DNA from 2 places in the Carnimonas bestiolae genome. Region 2 is predicted to be linked to the other one. Evidence: predicted binding sites of a transcription regulator. Region 2 holds the regulator's gene; the other holds the start of a gene.
The links. The regulator sigma-54, encoded in region 2, starts transcription at its own class of promoters, with help from an activator protein. The targets are predictions, from matches to a motif close to TGGCACNNNNNTTGCTNT.
Positions count from the first base shown of each region.

Region 1: hmpA (NO-inducible flavohemoprotein) is a predicted target of sigma-54. The motif match lies at 2,219-2,236, and genes of this name have one in related genera.

Region 1 is NZ_JBPCZK010000005.1:66,836-74,487, forward strand. It holds gene norR (nitric oxide reductase transcriptional regulator NorR) at 552-2,141, opposite strand; gene hmpA (NO-inducible flavohemoprotein) at 2,270-3,460, shown strand; gene R84865_RS07765 (MFS transporter) at 4,191-5,453, shown strand; gene R84865_RS07770 (alcohol dehydrogenase catalytic domain-containing protein) at 5,595-6,578, opposite strand; gene R84865_RS07775 (pyridoxal-phosphate-dependent aminotransferase family protein) at 6,880-7,652, shown strand, end outside.
Region 2 is NZ_JBPCZK010000001.1:646,455-654,106, forward strand. It holds gene R84865_RS03035 (ATP-binding cassette domain-containing protein) at 1-531, opposite strand, end outside; gene R84865_RS03040 (KpsF/GutQ family sugar-phosphate isomerase) at 841-1,821, shown strand; gene R84865_RS03045 (KdsC family phosphatase) at 1,887-2,441, shown strand; gene lptC (LPS export ABC transporter periplasmic protein LptC) at 2,556-3,131, shown strand; gene lptA (lipopolysaccharide transport periplasmic protein LptA) at 3,261-3,824, shown strand; gene lptB (LPS export ABC transporter ATP-binding protein) at 3,855-4,580, shown strand; gene R84865_RS03065 (RNA polymerase factor sigma-54) at 4,826-6,247, shown strand; gene hpf (ribosome hibernation-promoting factor, HPF/YfiA family) at 6,430-6,744, shown strand; gene rapZ (RNase adapter RapZ) at 7,053-7,652, shown strand, end outside.

The DNA of each region.
Region 1 (7,652 bases), on a different contig from region 2:
TTGTTTAAGCTCCAAAGCACGTGTTCGTTATCCTTCGGCAATAGCTGCCGCGGTGTGGTTAATGGCTTTTCTGGTTGCTAAGTGCGGCCAGGCATTCATTGTCTGTTGAAGGGGCCAATGCATTCGGGTAAACGACGAATGTCGCGCTGGAATCTGCACTCGGTGTTGAACTACAGGGTCGGCTGACACGGCGCTGCGCTCAACGCGATAGGAGTGTGGAAGCGAGATAAAACAGCAAGGCCCACGGGAGGCCGCGTAGAATGCGGCGGCATGCGTGTGCGAAGGCGTGGCAAGAACGTCAGGACGTGCTGATAACGCGCATGGGCGCGTTGCGGGCTGGGCGAAATGCCGCTATCGGGAAGGTGGTCGGGGTCGAACCAAGGTGTTGCTATCAGCGAGCCAGCTATGGACGAGAGGTAGCGCTTTCCTACTCGATAGTCATTGCGAACACATCGCAATGTCCGAGCGGTGAATAGCGAGAGAGGCGGGGCACTGATAGCGGAGGACGTTAATGCTAAAGCGACGGAAGGCACTTCAGCGACCGCCATCGATTATTTGTCCGGCGCTCGCTTCTTGCCCGGCAGCGCAATGCCCAGACGCCCTGCCAGACGTACCAGATTAGCGCGATCCACAGCCAACGCCCGCGCTGCCGCGGAGATATTACCGTTGGCATGTGCGATGGCAAGACTAATCTGATGGCGCTGGAAGTCGTCGACGGCATCACGTAGCCCGCGCGTCTGCTGGGGTTCGCTCTGCGGTGATGGCGAAGTATCTGGCGTAGCGGGGGAAGTCAGTAGCCCGAGATCACGCTCGGTAATGGTCACCACGCCGCTGTTGTCGGCATGGCTTCTTGCCATCAGGGCGGCACGCGCAATGCTGTGCTCAAGTTCGCGCACGTTGCCAGGCCATGGGTAGTCGATCAGCGCCTGTTGGGCGGCGGGTGAAAACCGCAGCGCTCGTAGCGCCATACGGGTGCGGTTCTCCTCCGCAAAGGTGCCGGCCAAGGGCAAGATGTCGTCGCAGCGTTCCCGCAGCGACGGGACATGCAGCGGGAAGACGCTCAAGCGGTGATAAAGATCCATGCGGAAGCGTCCCGCTTTCACCTCGTCGTCGAGACTCCGGTTGGTAGCGGCCAAAATACGCACATCGACACGATGATCGCGGTCCGAGCCCACCCGCTGTAGCTCGCCCTCCTGCAACACGCGCAGCAGTTTGGCCTGAGCGCTTAACGGTAGCTCGCCAATTTCATCCAGCAGCAGCGTACCGTTATTCGCCATCTGGAATTTGCCGGGGCGATCCTGAGTGGCGCCCGAGAAAGCGCCGCGCACATGACCAAACAGTTCGCTCTCAATCAGGTTCTCTGACAACGCGGCACAGTTGAGGCTGACCAACGGCTGATCGGCACGCAGTGAGCGCTCGTGCAGCGCGCGTGCGACCAGTTCCTTGCCAACTCCGGACTCGCCGGTAATGAGCACCGGCATGTCGCTGGAGGCCACCAGGTCGATGTTTTTTTGCAGCGTGCGGAAGGCGTTGCTTTGCCCATCGAGCACAGGCCCCGCAGCATCGTGGGCTTGCAGCCGATAGGCCTCGGCACGGCGCTGCTGATCGTTGGCACGATGACGAATAGCATCGAAATGCAGCGCTGTCGAAATAGAGGCCGCCGCCAGCGAGGCGAAGGCTTCCAGCACCGGTAAATCCGACGCTGAAAAACTGCCGACCTCGAGTGAATCCATCGTTAGCGCGCCCCACAGCGTGTCATCGATGTAGATGGCACAGCCCATGCAGTCGTGTACTAGCCCTTGCTGCATGTCGATGAGCCCGTCGTAAGGATCAGGCAGAGGGCAGTCCGGCGGAAACAAATAGGCGCCCTCGGCGCGGATGATGCGCGCAAGCCTTGGATGATGCGCGATCTCGAATCGCCGCCCCAGCGTGTCCTTGCCAAGTCCATCTATTGCGATTGGTTGCAAGGTCTCGCCATCCAGTTTCAGCAGCGCCGCTGCTTCACAGGGAATCACCTGCTTGAGCACGTCGAGCAAGCGCTGATAACGCGTGCGCAATGGCATCTCCCTGCTCAGGTCGGTAAGTAGCGGCGTGAGCTGGCGCAGCAATTGCTGGTGTTGGGTCCTATTGACTGAAGTCATATCGAAAAGAGTCTTTTTGACATGTCGTTTTGACATAGTCGTGTTTTTAATTCATTGATTTATATAGTTTTTAAAGTTGGCACGCAACATGCTCTGTCTAACGTGATTCTATTCATTGGAGACCCAACATGTTGACTCAGCAACAGCGCAATATCATCGCGTCCACCGTGCCGCTGCTCGAAAGCGGCGGCGAAACGCTTGCCACGCATTTTTACCACATCATGCTCGAGGGGTACCCCGAGGTACGTCCGCTGTTCAATCAAACCAACCAGGCCACTGGTCGTCAGCCGCGCGCTTTGGCTAATGCAGTGCTGCAGTACGCTAAAAATATCGATCATCTTGAGCAACTGGATGCCCATTTGGTGAGCACCATCGTAAGCAAGCACGTGGCGCTACAGGTGCTTCCAGAACATTATCCTATTGTTGGCAGCTGCTTGCTGCAGGCAATTCGTGACGTGCTGGGAGAAGAGATAGCTACCGATGAGGTTATCGAGGCGTGGGGAGCCGCCTATCAGCAGTTGGCGGATATCCTTATCGGGCTTGAAGCGCAGCAGTATGATGCGCTTGCGGCTGCGCCCGGTGGCTGGCGGGGTGATCGCGCCTTCCGAGTAGTGCGCAAGGTGCCTGAAAGCGACGAAATTACTTCGTTCTATCTCGAGCCGGTGGACGGTAAGCCGATCATCGATTTCCAGCCAGGGCAGTTTATCGGCCTGCGAGTAGTGATCGATGGCAAGGAGTCCCGCCGTAACTATTCGATTTCATCGGCGCCCAACGGCACTAACCTGCGCGTGAGCATCAAGCGAGAAGGGCAGGGCGCGGTGTCCAATTTCCTTCACGATCACATCGGTGAAGGCGACACGCTTGATCTGTTCCCGCCGGCAGGCGAGTTCGTACTCAATGACGCTCAGCGCCCCTTGGTATTCATCAGTGGCGGCGTTGGTATCACGCCTACTCTGAGCATGGCAGAAGCCGAACTACAGCGCGGTCAGCGCGATATCGTGTTCATCCACTACGCCCGTAACGCCAGCGCTGATGCCTTCCGTCGTACGCTTGAGGAGTGGCGTGATCGCTACGCCAACTTCCAGTTGCACGTGGTGTACGAACACAGCCAGCCCAGCGAGCTACCGCAGCCCGATGCAATCGGCCGCCCCACTGAGGAGCAGCTAAGCGCATGGCTTCCCGCCGACCGCGATGTCGATGTCTATTTCCTTGGTCCAGCGCCCTTTATGGCGTTTATCAAAAACGCGCTGAAAGCGCTTGGGGTGCCTGAAGATCAGGCTCAGTACGAATTCTTCGGGCCCGAAGAAGCGCTAGTCTAGCGGGCTACTTCGGGCTCGCAGCAAGGGAATGGCCTAACGGATGAATGGTTGAGGCTTGAATTTATCTGAAGAGATGAAATAAAAGAGAGGAGCTTAGGAAAGTTTCAATGGTGATATGGCGGTAAAGAGCAGCGTGATTTGTGAGAGAATTAGCTATAAGCCGTTGAATTAAAAAAGCGAATCTAGCAAATACGTTCATCTTTGCTGCAGATGCCGCCGAACAGGCGGTTCGGCAGCATGAAATTTGATATATTCAGATGTAATTAAGAGTTCGGGATATGTCGATGCTTCTTAACGGCTATCGGCATGGTCGTCTCTTGGCCAGGGCGGCGTTGATCGTTCGGATCACTCGCCCTTGGCTCGTTATCAACAATGGGCGCGGACTAACAACTCTAATAACGTGGTCCCACAGCCCCTGTTCGGCAAGCGCCAAAATATCGCGGTTACGTTGTCCTGCTGAGGTGCCTGGTTTAGCGCTGATAGGTGAGGTGTTGCCCTGACGCTAACCTGAGCGAGCTGACTATCGCTGTCCGAAGGCGAGCTTCGCTTCGACATTGCCCCGACGCAACCAACATCCGTCTATAACGCGCTGATTTCTAATCGGAATGCTCGAGGTTAGCGTTGTTGTGCCGAACTGATGCCCAATACCCCTACATTTAGTAGGTAAATAATCGCGTTACCAACGCCAGCATGTCATTGATCGTGAAATCCAATAACAAAAGAGGAAGATATGGCCAAAGGCAATCACCCCCCGCGGGCTTTTATAGCGCTATGGCTCTCTACACTGGCCTTTGCGCTATGTTTTGCGGCTTGGACGCTGCTATCGATCGTGGGAGTTAGTCTGAAGCTGGAATTAGGACTTACCCCCTCTCAGCTCTCTTTTCTCATCGCTATCCCGGTGCTGGCAGGCTCGGTAAGCCGTCCGTTTCTCGGCATGCTTACCGAGCGCTTTGGCGGTCGCTTGATAATGAGCATTACGCTAATGGTCAGTGCGGTATTCGTGTATCTGCTGCTGTTTACCACCAGCTATATCGTGCTACTGCTAATCGCCTTGGGGCTGGGCTTGGCCGGAGGCTCTTTCGCCGTTGGCGTTGCTCACGTGTCGTCATGGTTCGACAAGAAGGAGCAGGGCACCGCGCTGGGCATCTTTGGTATGGGGATGATCGGTACAGCAGTGAATAATTTGGCGGGTCCGCTGCTGCAAGACGCGATTGGATGGCGCGGCACGATAGAAATCTATGCGTTAGGTCTGCTCGTGATGGGCATTCTATTTATCGCTATCGATCGCGATCCACCCAGTAATCAAGGTGTCTCGGCCACTATCGCTGAACGCTTGGCGCCTTTGCGTGACCTGCGCGTCTGGCGCTTCTCGTTTTTCTACTTCGTTAACTTTGGGGCTTTTGTCGCGCTCACGTTGTGGCTGCCGCAGGTGCTAATGAATATTTACGGCCTGTCATTGACCAACGCCTCACTGCTTACCCTGTTATTCACCCTTCCAGGCTCTTTAGGGCGTGGTATCGGTGGCTGGTTTTCCGACCGTTATGGCGCACGCGTGATGATGTATCTGACGCTGTCCGTCAGTTTGGTATGCGCCTTCCTGTTGAGCTACCCACCGATCAGCTACCGCATCCAGGGCGTCGATGGCCCGATCGATTTCTCTCTGACGATGGGGCTGATACCGATGCTGGTGCTGCTGTTTGTGCTGGCTTGTTTCATGTCGATGGGAATGGCCGCTGTCTTCAAATATATCCCTGCACACTACCCGGAAAGCGTCGGCACCGTAGGCGGCATTGTCGGTATGGTAGGCGGTCTGGGCGGTTTCTTCCTGCCCATTGTGTTCGGCTTGCTCAATTCGCTGATGGGGATCTGGCAAAGCTGCTTCATGCTGGTATTCGTGATTACTCTGCTAGCGCTGCTGTGGCTGCACCTGTCCATTGTTCGGTCCGGCGAAAGACGCGCGCTGCCAAACCGCTCGGGAGCGGAGCGCGTGTGAGTCGTCAGAATGAGACTGGGCTCGGGCGCTACGCCATAAAAATCACCGCCATGGCGGCGTAATGCGTCATGGCGGTGATAGAGAACACTTAGCGCTGTTAATCCGTTAATGTGCCAGCGCAGTTTGCGTCCAGAACTCGGACTACACCTTAATCAGTGCCTTGCCGCTGAAGTCGCGGTTTTTCAGCGCCTCAAGATGAACCGGCAGGTTGGCGAACTCATCGATTACCAGCGGCTCTGGCTCGATGCGCTGCGCGCTGATGTCGTTGAGCAGCTGCTGGCCGGCCGCGCTTAGGCGCTGCCAGTCAGCGTCGCTGCCATGAACATGCAGCGCGCCCAGTGCGACTTCGTGCATGGAAATGCAGCGCCCGAAGGGGGCGCTGGGCCAGTCGGGCAGGCGTCCGAGAATGGTCACAATATGCCCATTGGCACCGAGCGCATCAGTGAGCGCACGGGCGTTTTCTGGAGAAACTGCATCGACGGCGGCGTAGTAGTCGCGATCTCCTTGCCACTGTTCGCCTTCACGCAGTGATTCCAGGGTAGTGGAAGCCCCGTGCTGCTTGAGTCGCTGCCAGTGGCGCGGATGGCTCAGGGTGGTGACGTTATAACCGTTGGCAGCGGCTATCTGTACCAGATAGCGACCAACGCCGCCGCCGGCACCGGCAATCAGTAGTTTGGCACCTTCGCGCTTGGGCAGCTTATCCAGCGCGTTCCATGCGGTGAGCGCCGTGCAGGGCAAACCTGCCGCGACATCCAGTCCAAGTTCATCGGGCACGGCAATGGTGGCGCGAGCATCCACGGGGGTTAGCTGGGAGAAACTGCCGATTTTGCTGCCAAGGCTGGTGTGGTAGGCCACGCGACGACCAACCAAACTGCTGTCCACGTGGTCACCGACCGCCACAATCGTGCCTGCGCCATCCAGCCCCGGCACCATGTCTGTGGTAGCGCCCAGTGCTTCGGGCGTTTCCAGCACTTTCCAATCCACTGGATTCAGCCCGATGTAGGCGTTTTCCACCAGCACCTGATCGGCCTCCAGCGCCGGTATCTCGAGCTGTTGCAGCGTTAGGTTCGCAGGCGTAGAGCCATGCTGCCAGTGCCACGCCTGGGTGCTGTATTGGGTAGCCATATTATGTTCCTTTCATTCAATGCCTTATCAGATGTATTTCTGGTTGGGCAGAAGTAAATTCAAGGCGTAAGCCGTCGCAAGATGGCAATGCTGACATTAACGAAGGGCTTCGCGCGGTTTGTATTGCTGCCACCGCCGTCCCTGCCTGATCACTCAGCGTCGGTGAATGGTGCCGCTGGAACAGGCTAAACGACATCGTAAGAACGGGCGGTTTGAAACAAATGTTTCTTGGGTGTATATATTGAAACAAAACCAATCATAAAAGTGTCCGCCATTCGCCCAGCTTTGGAGCCAACGTCCAGTGACTTCCACCGCCGTTAACCCGCCGCACCGCCTGCTGATGGGGCCCGGTCCCATCAATGCTGACCCTCGCGTACTGCGTGCCATGTCCGCACCGCTGATCGGTCAATATGATCCCGTCATGACCGGCTACATGAACGACACCATGGCGCTGTACCGCGATGTATTCGCTACCCGCAATGACGCCACGCTGCTGATTGACGGCACCTCCAGAGCCGGTATCGAGGCGGCATTGGTGTCGCTGATTCGTCCCGGCGATAAGGTGCTGGTACCGATTTTTGGCCGCTTTGGCCACTTGCTGAAAGAGATTGCCGAGCGCTGTCAGGCCACGGTGATTACGCGCGAGATCGAGTGGGGCAGCGTCTTTACTGCAGAGCAGATCGAAGCGGCCATCAAGGAGTGCCAGCCTGCGCTGCTGGCGATGGTGCATGGTGATACTTCGACTACGATGTGTCAGCCGCTCGAAGATATCGGCGACATCTGTCAGCGCTATGGCGTGCTGTTCTATACCGACGTGACGGCATCGTTGGCAGGCAACACCTTCGCCATGGACAAGTGGCAGGTAGACGTTGCAACCGCTGGCTTGCAGAAGTGTCTGGCGGGCCCCGCCGGTAGCTCGCCCATTTCCCTTTCCCCGCGTGCGGTTGAGGCCGTCCGCCGTCGCTCTAGCGTGGAAGCAGGGCTTGCAGGGGCCGGCGATGAGCTAGGCGCCGCAGAGCGCATTCGCTCCAACTACTTCGATCTGGCGATGGTGCTGGACTACTGGAGTGACAA
Region 2 (7,652 bases):
CGACACCGGATCCTGGCCAACGAAGGGTTCGTCGTACATGATCAGTTCGGGATCGAGAGCGATGGCGCGTGCCAGCGCCACACGGCGCGTCATGCCGCCCGACAGCTCTGCTGGCATTAAGGCGCGTGCACCGCGTAGCCCCACTGCTTCGAGCTTGACCAGTACCTGGTCACGGATCATCGACTCGGGAAGATCGGTGTGCACACGCAGCGGAAAGGCAACGTTTTCATAAACCGAAAGATCCGAGAATAGCGCACCGCTTTGGAACAGCATGCCCATGCGTCGACGCAGCGCAAAAAGCGCGCGTCGTGACAGCCGCTGCACGTCGTTCCCATCGACGTTGATACGACCTGCATCCGGCGCGAGCTGGCCGCTGATCAGCTTCAAAAGCGTTGTCTTACCCGTACCACTCGGCCCCATGATCGCAGAGATTTTGCCACGCGGGATACGCAGCGAAACGTCGCGAAAGATCGCACGCTCACCACGATGAAAGCTGAGATTGGATACTTCGATTAAATCAGAGTGCGTCATGCCACTCCCGTGAAAAGCCTGACGTTAGCGCCCCGAAACCGGCAGTGCGCCCGTCACTGACAAAGAAACCCCTTGTTCGACAGCCCCATAAGGCAAAAAGTTGCCCGCGGCGAATACATACCGTCAGTGGGATCGTGCATGGCTTAATGCAAGCTTCACGCCGCGAAAACTGCTGTCGCAAGAGAATGGGTCTATCGCCCTACAATTGCCGAACACTGTACATTAACATCGTGTTCATCTCTACTAATGCAACTGTCGGGCGATAGATTCGCTTGATGCCCAGGGCAACTCGAGAGAGAATCCCGCGCCATGAATACTGACCTTGATTTCGACTTTACACGCAGTGCAGAACGCACCCTGACGCTTGAGCGAGACGCCATCAACGCGCTCATTCCACGTCTTGACGGCCAGTTTATTCTTGCGTGCCAGCTTATTTTGCAGTGCGAGGGACGCGTTGTCGTGACCGGAATGGGGAAATCCGGCCACATTGCGCGCAAGATCGCGTCTACCTTCGCAAGTACCGGCACGCCAGCCTTCTTCCTGCACCCAGCCGAAGCCAGCCATGGCGATCTGGGCATGCTGACCGAGCGTGACGTAGTGGTGGCGCTATCGCACTCTGGGGAAACTGCTGAAGTCACGCGTTTGCTGGCGCTGTTCAAGCGCAAGGGCGTTAAGCTGATCGCGCTGACGGGGGCTCGCAACTCGACCTTGGCAAACCACGCAGATGCGCTGCTTGATGTTGCTGTCGAGCAAGAAGCCTGTCCTCTCAACCTTGCCCCTACTTCCTCCACTACGGTGGCGCTGGTGCTCGGCGATGCGCTGGCCATTGCGCTGCTGGAAGCACGCGGCTTCAGCAAGGAAGATTTTGCGCTGTTCCACCCCGGCGGCAGCCTGGGACGCTACCTGCTGCTCACGGTGAACGACGTGATGCGCAAGGATGCAGAGATTCCCCGAGTATCGCCCAGCGAGTCGGTGAGGGTCACGCTGTTCGAAATTACTACCAAAGGGCTGGGTTTCGCCTGTGTTACCGATGATGACAATCGCTTGATCGGGGTATACACCGACGGCGATTTGCGCCGTACGCTGGACCGTAATCTCGATATTGATACCACGCCGATCGGCGAGGTAATGAGCGCACAGCCGATCAGCGTGCCTCCCCGCATGCTGGCGGCCGAGGCGCTGCGCATCATGGAGCAGCGCCGCATTACCGCGCTAACCGTTGTTGACGAACGACAGCGACTGCTGGGCGCCCTCAAGATTGAGGATCTATTGAAGCGCAGCGTCGTATAGCGATGCGCCCTGCCGCTTTCGAGTAATCACGACGCGGCGCACACCCTCTGCTATCAGGAACCAATATGCCAAGCACCGTCCCCTCTCTTGCCACCCGCGCGGCTGCCATCAAACTGCTGGCGCTCGATGTAGATGGCGTACTTACCGACGGTACGCTTATCTATAGCGCTGATGGCGGCGAGAGCAAATGCTTCACTACTCAGGATGGGCTGGGCATCAAACTGCTGCTTGAGCACGGTATCGAGGTGGCAATTATTACCGGACGTCGCTCCGCGATGGTTGAGCGACGCGCCGAAGAGCTTGGCATTCAGCGGTTGATACAAGGGCGCGACGACAAGCTGACCGCGCTGCGTGAAGTCTGCCAGGCCAGCGGTATCGAACTGGCGGCCTGCGCCTATTGCGGCGACGACTTGCCCGATTTGGGAGCCATCAGCGCCGCAGGGCTTGGCGTTAGTGTTCCCAACGCACCTGCCTATGTGCGCGATCGCGCCGATTATGTGACCGAGCGCCCGGGCGGCCAGGGCGCGGTGCGAGAGCTGAGCGAACTATTGCTCACCGCACAAGGCCACTGGGGAGGTATTGTGGAAGGATTTCTCGCCACCGCGACCACCACTCGCTAAGCGATATGCCCTATACTTGGCATCCATGAACGGCACCCACAATGAACCTTGGCGTGCCAGCCATATCAAAACCGGCAACGCACTCTATCGTATGAACCGAGGAATGAGCGACCTATGGCGTGGTTAAAGCAAAACGCATACCGAATCGGGATCGTGCTGCTGCTGTTGATAGCAGGCGCCTTTCTTGCGCTGATCGACCAACGCTCTAACCTTGTCTCTCAGCACTCGCCGATTCCAGAGGGTGATCACGGCACGCCTGATCAGTACCTTGAGCAGGTCGTCTATACTCGCTACGACGATCAGGGGCGGCCCTATCAGACCCTTGAGTCACCCAAAATCAGCAACTTCTCACAGGCCGACGAAAGCATTGCTGAAACGCCCAAACTCGCCATGCTCGATAGTAATAACCGCCACTGGCATGCTACCGGAGACACCGGTATCGTCCGGCAGGGCAACGATCACGTGGTGCTGAAAGGCAATGCTCAGGTGACCGAGCCCGAGCAGCAGTGGAGATTGACGACTGATACGCTCAATTACAACCGCGAGCAGGGGCGTATCTGGAGCGATAGCGAATCGAACTTCTTCCAGGGTGAGCAGAAAACCCGTGGCAATCGCTTCCAGGCCTGGACAGATACCAGCCGCGCTCTGCTGGAAGGCAATATCAGCAGCACCTTCATGCCGCAACATTAATCGGCACTAATTTCAGGCATTAGGGAGCGCGTTTATCGCCACGTCCAACCATTGCGGCGTTTGCTTTACCGCCCCACTGCCAGCAGCACATCGACCTTTTTACGTGACTTATCGCAAGGATTTTCGGCCATGACCCTGACAAGGCGTATCGCTCCCGTCCTCACCGCCGGTGCTCTGCTCGGCAGCGTGATCTGTGCACCGCAGGCGCTCGCTCAGGCCAGTACCTCTAGCCAGCCAATCAATGTGTCGGCCAGTACCCTGAGCGTTGACGACCGCGCAGGCACTGCTACCTATACCGGCGCGGTGCATGTGACCCAGGGCAACCTGACCCTCGATTCCCAGCGACTCGACCTTTATCGCGATAACAAGACCGGTGAAGCCTCGCGCGCCAAGGCGACCGGCAGCAGCGGTAAGCGCGCCTTTATAAAGCAGGATGCGACCCAAACTGATCCAGAGATGCACGGCTGGGCCTCGACCATCACCTATCTGATTCCCCAGCGCAAAATGGTGATGCAGGGCAATGCTGAGCTGCACCGCGGCAACGACACCTTCCACGGTGCTTACGTGGAGTACTACATCGACTCACGTAAGGTAAACGCCAATGGCGGCGGTAACGCCAAGGGCGACGCTCAGCAAAGCACATCCGGAGGGCGCGTCAACATGACCATCACTCCGAAAAAAAACCAGCAGTAATGCGCTAGAGCATTGCGGAGTCTCTGATTGATGAAAACATTGCACGCCACCCACTTGGTGAAAAGCTTCAAAAAACGCCGCGTGGTTCAGGACATCAGTGTCAGTATCGACCAAGGACAGGTAGTCGGACTGCTGGGCCCTAATGGTGCCGGCAAGACCACTTCCTTCTACATGATCGTGGGGCTGATTCAGGCGGACGCAGGCAAGGTTGGCATCGACGATGTCGATTTGAGCAACGCCCCCATGCACGTGCGCTCGCGGGCAGGGATTGGCTATCTGCCGCAGGAAGCCTCGATCTTCCGCAAACTGACGGTGGCCGATAACATTTTGGCGATTCTTGAAACACGCAAGGATCTTGACCGCCAGCAGCAGCGCCAGCGCCTCGATCAGCTGCTCTCCGAGTTCAGCATCGAGCACATCCGCGACAACAAGGGCATGAGCCTATCGGGCGGCGAGCGGCGCCGCGTCGAGATTGCGCGCGCGCTGGCTACCGAACCCTCGTTCGTCCTGCTTGATGAGCCTTTCGCTGGGGTCGACCCCATTTCGGTAAACGAAATCAAAGGCATTGTTCGCCAGCTGCGCGATCGTAACATCGGCGTATTGATCACCGACCACAACGTGCGCGAAACTCTCGATATCTGCGACAACGCCTACATTGTCGGCGAGGGCCGGATTATCGCCGAGGGTGATGCACACAGCATTTTGGCCAACCAGCACGTTCGCGATATCTATCTAGGCCAGGACTTCCGCCTCTAAGGCGTGCTCTGCAAATCAACGGTGCGCCTCGGCTTCGATGTCCGATCGGGCGCACCGCGCTAGCAACATCCTGATACTACCCCCCTCACTGCGTTACCTTTCTTGCGACATGGCACGCGGATTGCTAATCATTTACTACCAGCTATTGCGCAACGCGCCCCACTAAAGGTAGCGTTATCAATACCGGTAGCGCTGTACCTTCTGCAGCGCACGGCATTGCTGAACGAACAACGCTGGTTCTCCCGATGATGAAATCCTCCCTCCAACTGCGCACCGGCGCACATCTAACGATGACGCCGCAGCTGCAGCAGGCTATTCAGCTATTGCAGCTTTCCACGCTGGAACTCCGTCAGGAGATTCAAACGGCGTTGGAGAGCAACCCGATGCTGGACATTGAGGAAGAGTTCGGTGATGAGCCCAGCGAGCCTGAGGCAACCGACGACGATAGCTGGAGCGATGCTATTCCTGAAGAGCTGACGCTCGACAATGAGTGGAGCGACACCTTTCAGGACGCCAGTCTCGGCGATTTTTCGTCGATGTCGCGCGGCGCTGAAACCGCCGACTTCGAGCGTGACAGCAGCAGCGAGAGTCTGGTCGATCACCTTGCGTGGCAGCTATCGCTGCTCGATTTTTCCCCGCTTGAGCAGCAAATCGCCGAAGTGTATCTGGATGGGCTCGATGAAAACGGCTATCTGCGCATCGACCCTAACGACGTCAGTGACGTGGTATCGCTTGACGAGCATCAGCGCGCCCTGCCTGAACAGGTACTGGCACGCCTTCAGCAGCTTGACCCCGCCGGGGTATTTGCGCGCAATCTGCAGGAATGTCTGCTGCTACAGCTCGATCTGTTGCCGCCGCAAACGCCGTTGCTGGCACAAGCACGCCGATTGGTGCGCCAGTTTCTGGACGCGCTGGCGGCCTGTGATACCAAGTTGTTGCAACGTCGGCTGAATCTCAGCGCGCCGGAGCTCGATCAGGTGATTGCGATGGTGCGTGCGCTAACGCCCCATCCGGGCCATCAGTACGCGAGTGCGCAGTCTTCCTATGTGATCCCCGACCTGACCCTGCGTTATCACCATCAGCGCGGCTGGCAGGTCGAACTGAATCCTGAAGCACTGCCGCGCGTACGTATTCAGCCCGACTACGCCAGCCTGATAAAAAGGGCCGACAAAAGCGCCGACAACACCTTCCTGAAGCAGCATCTACAGGAAGCGCGCTGGCTGCTGAAGAGTCTCTCGAGCCGCAACCGAACCTTGCTTACCGTGGGCTGCGAAATCATGCAGCGTCAGCGCGACTTCATCGCACGCGGCGAGGAAGGTATGCGTCCACTGGTGCTAGCTGACATCGCGGAAGCGGTGGAAATGCACGAATCGACCATTTCGCGCGTGACTACCAATAAATATATTCACACTCCGCGCGGCGTGTTCGAACTGAAGTACTTCTTCTCTAGCCAGGTGGGCAAGGAAGGCGATAGTCACGCCAGTACCGCTATCCGTGCACGTATCAAAAAGCTGATCAGCGAAGAACCCGCTCGTCGCCCGCTCTCCGATGCGAAACTGGTCACAGCGCTGGCCGATCAGGGCATGGTCGTCGCCCGCCGCACCATCGCTAAATACCGCGAAGCCATGGGCATCCCTCCTTCCAGTGAGCGCAAGCGCCTGGGCTAACCTAGCCTTGGCCGTGCCAAGGGCTGCTGGCGGCACCCCCGCGGCCAGCGCTACTCAGGCCGCAAGCCCCGCGCTCTCATCGCTCTCTGCATAACGTTGATTTCCCCTCAGTTATCTATTTGGTTCGTCAATCAAAAAGGCTACACTCGAAGTGTCATCATTCTGACTCAAGGAGGCATGCCATGCCGCTGAACATTACCGGACACCACATCGAACTGACCGATTCGTTGCGTGACTATGTGAATCAGAAACTGACACGGCTAACGCGCCACTACGACAACATTACTCAGGTACAGGTAACGCTGTCGGTAGAGAAGGAGCGCAAGCAGGCCGCCAGCACGCTAAAGATCGCCGGCGCAGAGCTGCACGGTAATGCCGAGAGCGACGATATGTATGCCGCCATCGATGCGCTGGCCGACAAGCTCGACCGCCAGTTGCTCAAACATAAAGAGAAGACGCAGGCGCGCGCCAAAGGTACCGGCACCGCTGGCGTTTAAACGCACCCGACAAAGGCCCGCTGCACGCTAGAACAACCATAGCGGCGGCAGCGGGTTTCCACACAGTGATAGCGCCGCCCGCCCCACCTTTACGGCGAGTGGCGCTTTCCAGCATCATTTACCATGCTCATCTGCGTAGCCAATGACGCATGGAATAAAATATTCCTAAGAATTCCCCATAATCGTCATTTTACTGATGTATTCAGATGGCATGATGGGCGCTGCCCGTCGCACCAACGTGTTATCACACCGCCGTGTGCGGTACGGGCGACAGCCTTAAGCCTCGATACAAGGATATCCTTGGAATGATGCAACTAGTGATCATCAGCGGCCGTTCAGGGTCGGGTAAGTCAATTGCCCTGCAGGCGCTGGAGGATCTCGGTTTTTATGCCATCGACAACTTACCGGCCATGCTGCTGGGGGCGTTGATCGAAGAACTCGAAACGCAAACACCGGCACGCCACAAGGTGGCGGTCAGCATCGATGCCCGCAATATCGCTAACGCACTGGTCCGCCTGCCGGAACTGATAGAACTGCTGAAGCCCCGCGATATCGATATTCAGGTGGTGTACATCACCGCCGACTCCGACCAGTTGCTCGAGCGCTATTCCGCCACTCGACGCCGCCATCCGCTTACCCGTGACAGCGAGATGACGCTCGATGAGGCGATCGAAACCGAGCAGCACTATCTTAGTCCGGTGCGTGACATGGCGGATTTGGTCATCGATACATCGACCACTTCCGTACACGAACTACGGGGACGCATTGCCGAACAGGTCGCGCGCCATACCTCAACGCATCTCACGCTCAGCTTCGAATCCTTCGGCTTCAAGCATGGCGTTCCCCGCGATGCCGACATGGTATTCGACGCTCGCTGCTTGCCTAACCCCTACTGGGAGCCAGCGCTG